Regions from separate parts of the Limnohabitans sp. INBF002 genome, predicted to be linked through region 2. Evidence: predicted binding sites of a transcription regulator. Region 2 holds the regulator's gene; the other holds the start of a gene.
What was found. Region 2 encodes HrcA, which represses chaperone genes, less so after heat shock. Its sites were predicted from a motif close to TTAGCACTCNNNNNNNNNGAGTGCTAA; they were not measured.

Region 1 (4,822 bases), 990 kb from region 2:
CGTGGGAGGGCATTCAAGCCGCTGCCGAGTTGGAGCGCGAAGGCATTCGCACCAACCTGACCCTGCTGTTTTCATTCGCCCAAGCTGTGGCGTGTGGTGATGCCAAGGTGCAACTCATTTCCCCGTTTGTGGGCCGCATTTACGACTGGTACAAAAAGTCGGCGGGAACTGCGTGGGTCGAGGCCGACAACGCCAATGCCAACGACCCCGGCGTGAAGTCGGTGCGCGCCATTTACAACCACTACAAACGCCACGGCATCAAGACCGAGGTGATGGGTGCGAGCTTTCGCAACGTGGGCCAAATCACGGCCTTGGCGGGCTGCGATTTGTTGACCATCGCGCCTGAGTTGCTGGCGCAGTTGGGTGCATCCAATGAGCCGTTGGTGCAAGCTTTGAGCGCGTCAGCTGCGATGCAACTGGACTTGCCAGAGGTGCATCACACAGAAGCCTCGTTCCGCTTCGCCATGAACGAAGACGCGATGGCCACCGAGAAATTGGCTGAAGGCATTCGCGCTTTCTGTGTGGATGCGGTGAAGCTTGAAGCATTGATGCACTAAGTCGCTGAGTACAGACGAAAAAAAGCCCCGCGTTGCGGGGCTTTTTTTATTGGGTTTGTCAGTCTGCAAAAAATGCATCACGACGCAGCATGAGGTGCCAAACCAAGGCGCAAGGGCGTAGACAGTGGCATCGCCACGGCAAGCCCTTGCAACGCCGGTGTGGCGCCTCAGGCAAGGAGCAATTACATGCCCATGCCGCCCATACCACCCATACCGCCCATGCCACCCATGTCAGGCATGCCGCCGCCGGCTTCGTCTTTTGGAGCTTCTGACACCATGCACTCAGTGGTCAACATCAAAGAGGCCACAGACGCTGCGTTTTGCAAAGCAGTGCGTGTCACTTTGGTGGGGTCCAAGATACCCATTTCGATCATGTCGCCGTAGGTGTCGTTGGCAGCGTTGAAGCCGTAGTTGCCTTTGCCAGCCAACACAGCGTTCACCACCACAGATGGTTCGCCACCCGCGTTGTAAACGATTTCGCGCAATGGGGCTTCGATGGCTTTCAACACCAGTTTGATACCGGCGTCTTGGTCAGCGTTGTCACCTTTGATGGTGCCAGCGGTTTGACGTGCGCGCAGCAATGCCACGCCGCCGCCAGCCACGATGCCTTCTTCCACAGCAGCGCGCGTGGCGTGCAGGGCGTCTTCCACGCGGGCTTTCTTTTCTTTCATTTCGACTTCGGTGGCAGCGCCAACCTTGATCACGGCAACACCGCCAGCCAACTTGGCCACGCGCTCTTGCAGCTTCTCGCGGTCGTAGTCAGAAGTCGCTTCTTCGATTTGCACGCGCACTTGTTTGACGCGGGCTTCGATGTCAGCAGCTGCACCAGCGCCGTCGATGATGATGGTGTTTTCTTTGCCCACTTCGATGCGCTTGGCTTGGCCAAGGTCAGCCAAAGTCACTTTTTCGAGGGTCAAGCCAACTTCTTCGGCAATCACTTTGCCGCCGGTCAAGATAGCGATGTCTTCCAACATGGCTTTGCGACGATCGCCAAAGCCTGGAGCCTTCACAGCCACAACCTTCAAGATGCCACGGATGGTGTTGACCACCAAAGTTGCCAAGGCTTCGCCTTCAACTTCTTCAGCAATGATCAACAAAGGACGGCCAGCTTTTGCAACGGCTTCCAGTGTGGGCAACAAGTCGCGGATGTTGCTGATCTTCTTGTCGAACAACAACACGAAGGGGTTGTCCAACAAAGCAGCTTGCTTCTCTGGGCTGTTGATGAAGTAAGGAGACAGGTAGCCGCGGTCGAATTGCATGCCTTCCACAACGTCGAGTTCGTTGTTCAAAGACTTGCCGTCTTCCACAGTGATCACGCCTTCTTTGCCCACTTTTTCCATGGCGTTGGCGATGATTTCACCAATGCTGTAGTCGCTGTTGGCAGAGATAGAACCGACTTGCGCGATTTCTTTGGTGGTTGTGGTGGCCTTGGTGGCTTTCTTCAACTCTTCGATCAAAGCTGCAACAGCTTTGTCGATGCCGCGCTTCAAGTCCATGGGGTTCATGCCAGCGGCAACGTACTTCATGCCTTCGCGCACGATGGCTTGAGCCAACACGGTGGCGGTAGTCGTACCGTCGCCAGCGTTGTCAGACGTCTTGGAAGCAACTTCCTTGACCATCTGAGCGCCCATGTTTTGCAACTTGTCTTTGAGTTCGATTTCCTTGGCCACAGACACGCCGTCTTTGGTCACGGTAGGGGCGCCGAACGAGCGCTCCAACACCACGTTACGACCCTTAGGGCCCAAAGTCACTTTGACCGCGTTGGCCAAAATGTTCACGCCTTCAACCATGCGTGCGCGGGCTTCGCCGCCGAAAATTACGTCTTTTGCTGCCATTTTGATATTTCCTTAAATTTCTGAATTCGTGAACTTATTCGACAACGGCGAACAGGTCTTCTTCTTTCATGACCAACAGTTCGTCGCCAGCCACCTTGACGGTTTGGCCGCTGTATTTGCCGAACAACACGCGGTCGCCGACTTTCACTGTCAGAGCTTTGGTCTCGCCTTTGTCATTGGTCTTGCCTGGGCCGACGGCCACAACTTCACCTTGATCAGGCTTTTCAGCAGCTGAATCAGGGATGACGATGCCAGAGGCGGTTTTGGTTTCGCTTTCGATACGTTTAACGATCACGCGGTCGCCGAGAGGACGAAGTTTCATTGCATCTCCAAATAGGAACTAAGGGTTTGAAAGCAAAGCGCCCAGACACGCTGGACGCCGATTAAGCCACTGGCGGGGCGCTGTTAGCACTCCCTGCCATTGAGTGCTAATTTTAGGCCATCTTGATGAATTTCAAGAGGTCAGCCGCGCATAAGACGCGTTGTTTTGAGTTGTCGATGAAGTATTTGTAGTTAACCATGTTGAATTTGTTGCTTTGTACGCTAGGCCCGATATGCTTTTGCGACGAGGTCATGGATGAAATTCACACGCATCACCCTTTCAATTTGCTGCGCATTGCTGTTGTCTGTGTCTGCCATGGCACAAGGGTTCAGCGTCAGCAGTTCAGCGCCGTCCCAGGTCGCGCACTTCAAGCCCGAACAAATTCGCGCGTTTGCACAAAAGGTCGAGCGCACGCTGGCTGACACGGGCGCGCGCGTTGCCATCATTGCCAGGATGGGGCGGCCGGCTTCTGAGCTGCCAGAAGGCATGCACTTCACGCATGTGGCGTTTGCCGTTCGTGGTGAGAAGTCGGTGGGCTATGCCATCCAAAACTTGTACCAGCTCGACGATCACCCCGATGTGAGCGCCCTTGTGCAAGATGTGCCTGTTGAGTTTTTCAAAGGCGTGGTCACGCTGGAGTCTGGCTTGATCATTCCTTCACCCGTGTTGCAAGACAAATTACTCAAGGTGATTGCCTCGCCGACTTACCAGCAGTTGCATCAGCGCGACTATTCGGTCATTGCCAACCCCTACACCCTGGGGCGGCAAAACTGCACGGAGTTTGTGTTGGATGTGCTGAATGCGGCGATCTACCAAACCAGTGACATTCAGGCGATCAAAGCCTACGAAAAAGCCCATTTCGTCGCGCAACCTGTGCATGTGAACGCATTCAAGCTCATGCTGGGGGCTATGTTGGATGCGGAAGTGTCGCTGTCGGACCACCGCGGTCTGCCCGTGACCGCCACTTTCGAGCGCCTTGCCGACTACCTACAAACGTACGACACGGGCGCGGTGGTCAAAAGGGTCTATTCGGACTGATGCATCAGCCCAATAAAAAAAGCGCCCTGAGGGGCGCTTTTTTTATTCGCTGCGGCTTTGTGCGCAGCGAATGTCAGCCATGACTCGGTAATCGGTCAAGGCGCTGTCCCACATGCGGGCTTCGCGGTCAGCTTTGAACCAGGCCACGAGTTGACGTTTGCAGTATTTGCCGAAAACCACCAAACACATCAAGACGGCAGCCCACAACACGACCCAAGCGCCCAGCTCTTGGCCTTCTTGCGATGCGTCAACGATGTCATAGATCGAAGCGATGAGGCTCAAGGCGCCAAACATCAACAACACCGCGGCGTAAGTGCTTTCTTGCTGGAGACGTTGAACAACGTTTTTAGCTGATGCGTAAGCGCGCTCAAAGCGGGTGACGCCGGGGTGGCTGGTGGTGTAGCTGATGTTGACGAACGTGGTCATGGAAATCCTTAAATGTCTCAGTCAGACTGAAGTAAGGTTGAAGTATAGGGTTAACCCTAAATCCTTGCAAGTCTCTGGAAATCATGTGCATCTGCGTGGGGAACGATGTCTATCTACCTATCATTTGTTAATAAAATATTACAAAAATAGTTTTAAACTTCTTTTTGTAAATATAAATAACTCATATTTAATTTACTTGCCTGTTCGTGACAGGCAATTTTATGAACTCTGGCGCATTGCCAAATATTGAAATTGAAGGATATTTATGAAAACGATCAGCCGCTTGTTGGCTTCTCTCGTCTTGGTGGCTACGGCCGGTGTGGCTAGCGCCCAAGGTAAAGCCCCAGCACATACTGACTACTATGCAGAAGCCGGTTTGCTGGGTTTGCGACTCAAGGGTGACCAAGGTAGCGATACGCCTAAGTTGGGTCGTTTCATCGTGGGTAAAGAAATTAACCGTACGTTGTCAGTCGAAGGCATGGCCGCACTGACCTTGAAGAAGGCAGATGGCACATCTGCTGACGTTCTGGGTGTGTTTGTGAAGCCCAAAATGGCACTTGCAAAAGATGTGGATGGCTTCATTCGCGTTGGCGCTGCTACAACGAGTGCTAACGGCAATGGTGAACAAGGCTTGATGACGCGTA
Region 2 (4,822 bases):
TGCGGTGTGCGCTTGAAGCGGCGCGCCAAAGACATCCACAGCGACATGCGGTCGTCCAGTGTTTGCAATCGCGCAGGGTCGAGCTCTGTGCGGCTCAAATAGGCGTTGAGCGAATGCGCCACATCGCCCGCTTGTGCAAGGCTAGAGGCCAGCACGTCCACCAGCGCGGTGAATTCGGGCTCCACATCGGTTTGGTCTTGCAGCGTGTCTTGGGCTTTGGTCAACAGGCGTAGTGCGCCGCTGTCGTCGTCTTCTAAGGCTTGGATGGCGGCTTGCGCGGCATCCATCAAGGCTTGTGCGTTCGACAGGCGCGTGTGCTGGCTGTTGAGCTCATCCCATTCGTCTGCGGCGGGCGCAAGCTTGTCGACCTCGGCAATTTGCCACAGCAAACGCTCGCGCTCTTCTTGCAGCGTGGCTTGCGCGGTGCGCGCCTCGTGCAGGGCTTGGGTGGCTTGGCGCCATTGCGTCCATGTTTGTGTCATGCCTTGCAGGCTCACGCCTGCATAGGCGTCTAGCAAACCGCGCACTGCGTCTGGACGGGTCAGGCTTTGCCACGCGTGTTGGCCGTGGATGTCCAGAACCATGTCGCCCAAAGCGCGCAGCTGGGTGGCGGTGGCGGGGCTGCCGTTGATCCACGCGCGGCTTTTGCCTTGCGCGTCAATCGTGCGTTTGAGCAGCAGGTGGTCGTCGGCAGCGATGTCGGCAAAGCCTTCTTCATCTAGCCATTTCAAGATGTCGGATGTGGTGTCGAACTCGGCACAAATCTCGGCACGGGCTGCGCCTTCGCGCACCACGCTGCTTTCAGCACGCGCGCCCAGTACCAGTTGCAGGGCGTCTATCAAAATCGATTTGCCAGCACCGGTCTCGCCGGTGAGCGCAGAAAAACCGCTTGACAAGTCGAGGTCCAGCTCGCGCACGATCACAAAATCGCGCAAAACGATGTGCTGCAGACTCATGCCACACCCTCGTTCCAGTGCAGTTTTTGACGCAAGGTGTCGTAATAGCTCCAGCCGCGTGGATGTAAAAAGGTGGCGTGGTAGTTGGAGCGTTTGACTGTGATGCGGTCGCCAATCAGCAGCGATGCCAGCGACTGCATGTCAAAGTTGGCACTGGCGTCACGGCCAGCCACCAGGTCAATCGTCACCTCGCCGGTGTCGGACAGCACGATGGGGCGGTTGGACAGTGTGTGCGGCGCAATGGGTGCCATGACCCAGGCTGGCAAGGACGGGTGCAGCAGCGGGCCGCCGACGGATAGAGAGTAAGCGGTAGAGCCTGTGGGCGTTGCAATGATGACGCCGTCAGCGCGTTGGTTCGCCACAAACCGGCCATCAATGGCGACGCGTACTTCCAGCATGCCGCTGGTGGCGCCACGGTTGACCACCACGTCGTTCAGGGCCAGGGCATTGAACACGCAATGGCCATCGCGCCATACCTTGGCGCGCATCAATGCGCGGCGGTCTTCCTCATAGCCGCCGCCCAGCATGGCGGTCAGTGTGTTTTTGACTTCATTCAAAGGAATGTCAGTGATGAAACCCAAGCGACCTTGGTTGATACCAATGAGCGGTACGTTGTGTGGTGCCAGTTGGCGGGCATAGCCCAGCATGGTGCCGTCGCCACCCAGCACAATGGCCAAGTCGCAAGATGTGCCAATTTCTTCGATGCCCATCACCGTGTAGCCACTCAGGCCCGAGCCGGCTGCTGTGTCATGCTCTAGGATGACTTCACAGCCCAGCGTGTGCAAGAACTGCGCAATTTCCTCTAGGGTTTTGCGGGAAGATGGGTTAGCGCTTGAACCTGAGTTCAAGTGGTATTTCCCAAGCAAGGCAATCTGACGAAACTTCGATTTCATAGGCAAATTACATCACTAAAATTCGACAACAGGATGACCATGCTAGACGATCGCGCCAAGTTATTGCTCAAAGCGCTGGTAGAGCGCTACATCGCTGACGGGCAACCCGTCGGATCGCGCACGTTGTCTCGCGCCACGGGCATCGAGTTGTCGCCCGCGACCATCCGCAATGTGATGTCGGATTTGGAGGAGTTGGGCCTCATTGCCAGCCCCCACACCTCAGCAGGGCGCATTCCCACGGCGCTGGGCTATCGCCTGTTTGTGGACACCATGCTCACCGCTGAGCGCAGCCACATGCAAACCCCGACGTTGGCCCCAGATCAGCCGCAAAAAGTGATCGCCAATGCCGCACATCTGTTGTCTGATTTGTCGCATTTTGTGGGGGTGGTGATTGCGCCGCGCCGCAGCTCGGTGTTTCGCCACATTGAGTTTTTGCGTCTGTCGGACCGGCGTTTGTTGGTCATCATCGTGTCGCCCGAGGGTGATGTGCAGAACCGCGTGCTGTTCACCGAAACCGACTACTCGGCCTCGCAGCTGGTGGAAGCATCTAACTATTTGAACCACCATTTCGCGGGCATGGCGATTGAGCAGGTGCGCGAAAAACTCTTGGCCGAGGTGGAATCACTGCGCGGCGAAATTGCCACCTTGATGCAAGCGGCGGTGCAGGTAAGCACCGAGGCCTTGACCCAAGCGCAAGACAATGTGGTGGTCAGTGGCGAACGTAATTTGCTGTCGGTGAGTGACTTTTCCAGCGACATGGGCAACCTGCGCCGCGCTTTTGATTTGTTTGAACAAAAAGCACAGCTGGTGCGTTTGCTCGATAGCTCCGCTCAAGCCGAAGGTGTACGTATTTACATCGGCGGCGAAAGCAAAATCGTGCCTATGGAAGAGCTGTCGGTGGTGAGCGCTCCCTACGAGGTAGACGGCCTCGTGGTGGGTACGCTGGGTGTCATCGGCCCCACGCGCATGGCCTACGACCGGATGATTCAAATTGTGGATATCACGTCCAAGTTGGTGAGCAACGCCCTCAGCCACAAATAGGGCGTTTAAGTTTTTGGCAAACGTACGCCAAACAAAATACCGCAAGTCACTAGGGCAAGACCTGCAATTAAGTTGAGGCTCATGGGTTCATTCAAAAACACCACCGCCCCCAGCGCTGACAAGCCCGGCACCAGCGCCGTGATCATGGTGGAGCGCACGGGACCATAGTGACGGATCATCACGTTAAAGGTGATGCCTGAAATCACGACGGAACCTACGCCTTGGAATATGGCTTGAAACAACATCTCAGAAACAGGGGCTGTGTCTAAGTGTGTAGGCACCCAGCCTGCGTAAGCGGCCAAACCATAAACCGGCACAAAGCCCACGCAAGAAAAAGCCGTGATGGCGATGGTGGCGCGCACAGGTTCTAGCGCATGGCGGCGTACCAGCACGCTGTAGCAAGCCCAGCAAAAGGCTGCCGACATAAACATCACATCGCCTTTCCAAACCTCGCCGCCATCCAATGCTTTGAGCAAACTTGTACCGCCCACCAACATATCGCCCAACACAATGCAAGCCAAGCCCATGGCGCGTGCGCGGGTGATGTGATCGTGTAGCACCACGAGGGCCAAGAGTGATGTCCACAGCGGCAAGCTGCCAGGCATCAGTACAGAAGCGTGTGCTGCAGGCGCAAAGAAAAAACCAGAATAAACCAACATTGCATAAAGCATGCTGCCGAAAAGCCCAGCCAAGACCGTGATGCGCAAGGGCAGTGGAGACAAACCCATCAGCGAACCCACGCGGTCACCCGAATGGCGCTGCGAACGCATCAGCCACCAGCCCCAAGGGAGCAGCACGCATCCCGCGCCGATGATGCGCAGAAAGCCAATATCGAGGGGAAGCAGGTGATGCGCAGCAGAGGCGCGCGCCACAACGATGAAGGACGACCAAATCAGCACCGTCACGACTGCAGCGGCGAGCCCGAGGGCTCTAGGGGAGAGTTTCATTTGAAGAATGATAGTTTGCATAGCCCCTACAATCTGTCGCTTCGGTTGGGGCGTTAGCTCAGTTGGTTAGAGCAGAGGACTCATAATCCTTTGGTCCACGGTTCAAGTCCGTGACGCCCTACCAAATATCTGTGATATACTTTCGGTTTTCCAGAGCGGCTGTAGCTCAGCTGGATAGAGTACTTGGCTACGAACCAAGGGGTCGTGGGTTCGATTCCTGCCAGCCGCACCAAACGTGAAGTCCTAGAACAGTAATGTTCTAGGACTTTTTCGTTTTTGCAGCTCTTTATGCCGATCTCGCTTGGTGGACATCCGGTGACCGTTTGGTAATTTATTTTCCTTGGGTCGAATTTATATTCATTAGGAATAAGCCAACTGCAAGCTTGGCATATCAATATGACGAAAATTTCTGAAAGAAGGAATTGTCGTGACTTATAAAAACCGGTTTTTCATTGTCTGTACCACGGCAATCGTTTATTTCGTTTTGTATCAAGTTAACTTGATACTGTTTAGCTCGCTCAATTACTCTCACCGTGTGGATTGGGTGTTTTTGCCAAGTGGTCTGCGGTTGACGTTCGTACTTTTATTTGCGCTGGACGGTGCCATCGGCATCATGCTTGCGTCGACCTTGTTGACATATTTTTTATATTTCGACGGCAGCTATCTGAACCTTTTGATCGGTGGTTCGCTTGCTGGTTTCGCGCCTTTCATGGCACGGCAAATTGCGATCGATTACTTAAAGCTCGATAAAGATTTGTTGAACTTGCGTGCCTTAGGGCTTTTCAAGGTGTCTGTTTTGTTTGCCATCATCAGTTCGTTGATTCATCAGCTTTGGTATTTTTGGATTGGGCGGACTGAGAGTTTTCTCACCAGCACTGCCGTCATGATGGTGGGCGATTGGTTTGGGACAGTCTTGGTGTTGGCTTGCTTTGGATTGATTCTTCCTTGGATGAAGTCAGCCTTAGCGTTCGTCAAAACGAAAGTG

Region 1: groES (co-chaperone GroES) is a predicted target of HrcA. The motif match lies at 2,798-2,824, and genes of this name have one in related genera.

Annotation. Positions count from the first base shown of each region.
Region 1 is NZ_AP027055.1:287,927-292,748, forward strand. It holds gene tal (transaldolase) at 1-557, shown strand, start outside; gene groL (chaperonin GroEL) at 740-2,392, opposite strand; gene groES (co-chaperone GroES) at 2,427-2,714, opposite strand; gene QMG15_RS01510 (DUF2145 domain-containing protein) at 2,970-3,752, shown strand; gene QMG15_RS01515 (hypothetical protein) at 3,795-4,178, opposite strand; gene QMG15_RS01520 (outer membrane beta-barrel protein) at 4,444-4,822, shown strand, end outside.
Region 2 is NZ_AP027055.1:1,890,343-1,895,164, reverse strand. It holds gene recN (DNA repair protein RecN) at 1-956, opposite strand, end outside; gene QMG15_RS09375 (NAD kinase) at 953-1,849, opposite strand; gene hrcA (heat-inducible transcriptional repressor HrcA) at 1,889-2,890, shown strand; gene QMG15_RS09365 (DMT family transporter) at 2,896-3,837, opposite strand; tRNA gene QMG15_RS09360 (tRNA-Ile) at 3,885-3,961, shown strand; tRNA gene QMG15_RS09355 (tRNA-Arg) at 3,993-4,069, shown strand; gene QMG15_RS09350 (hypothetical protein) at 4,265-4,822, shown strand, end outside.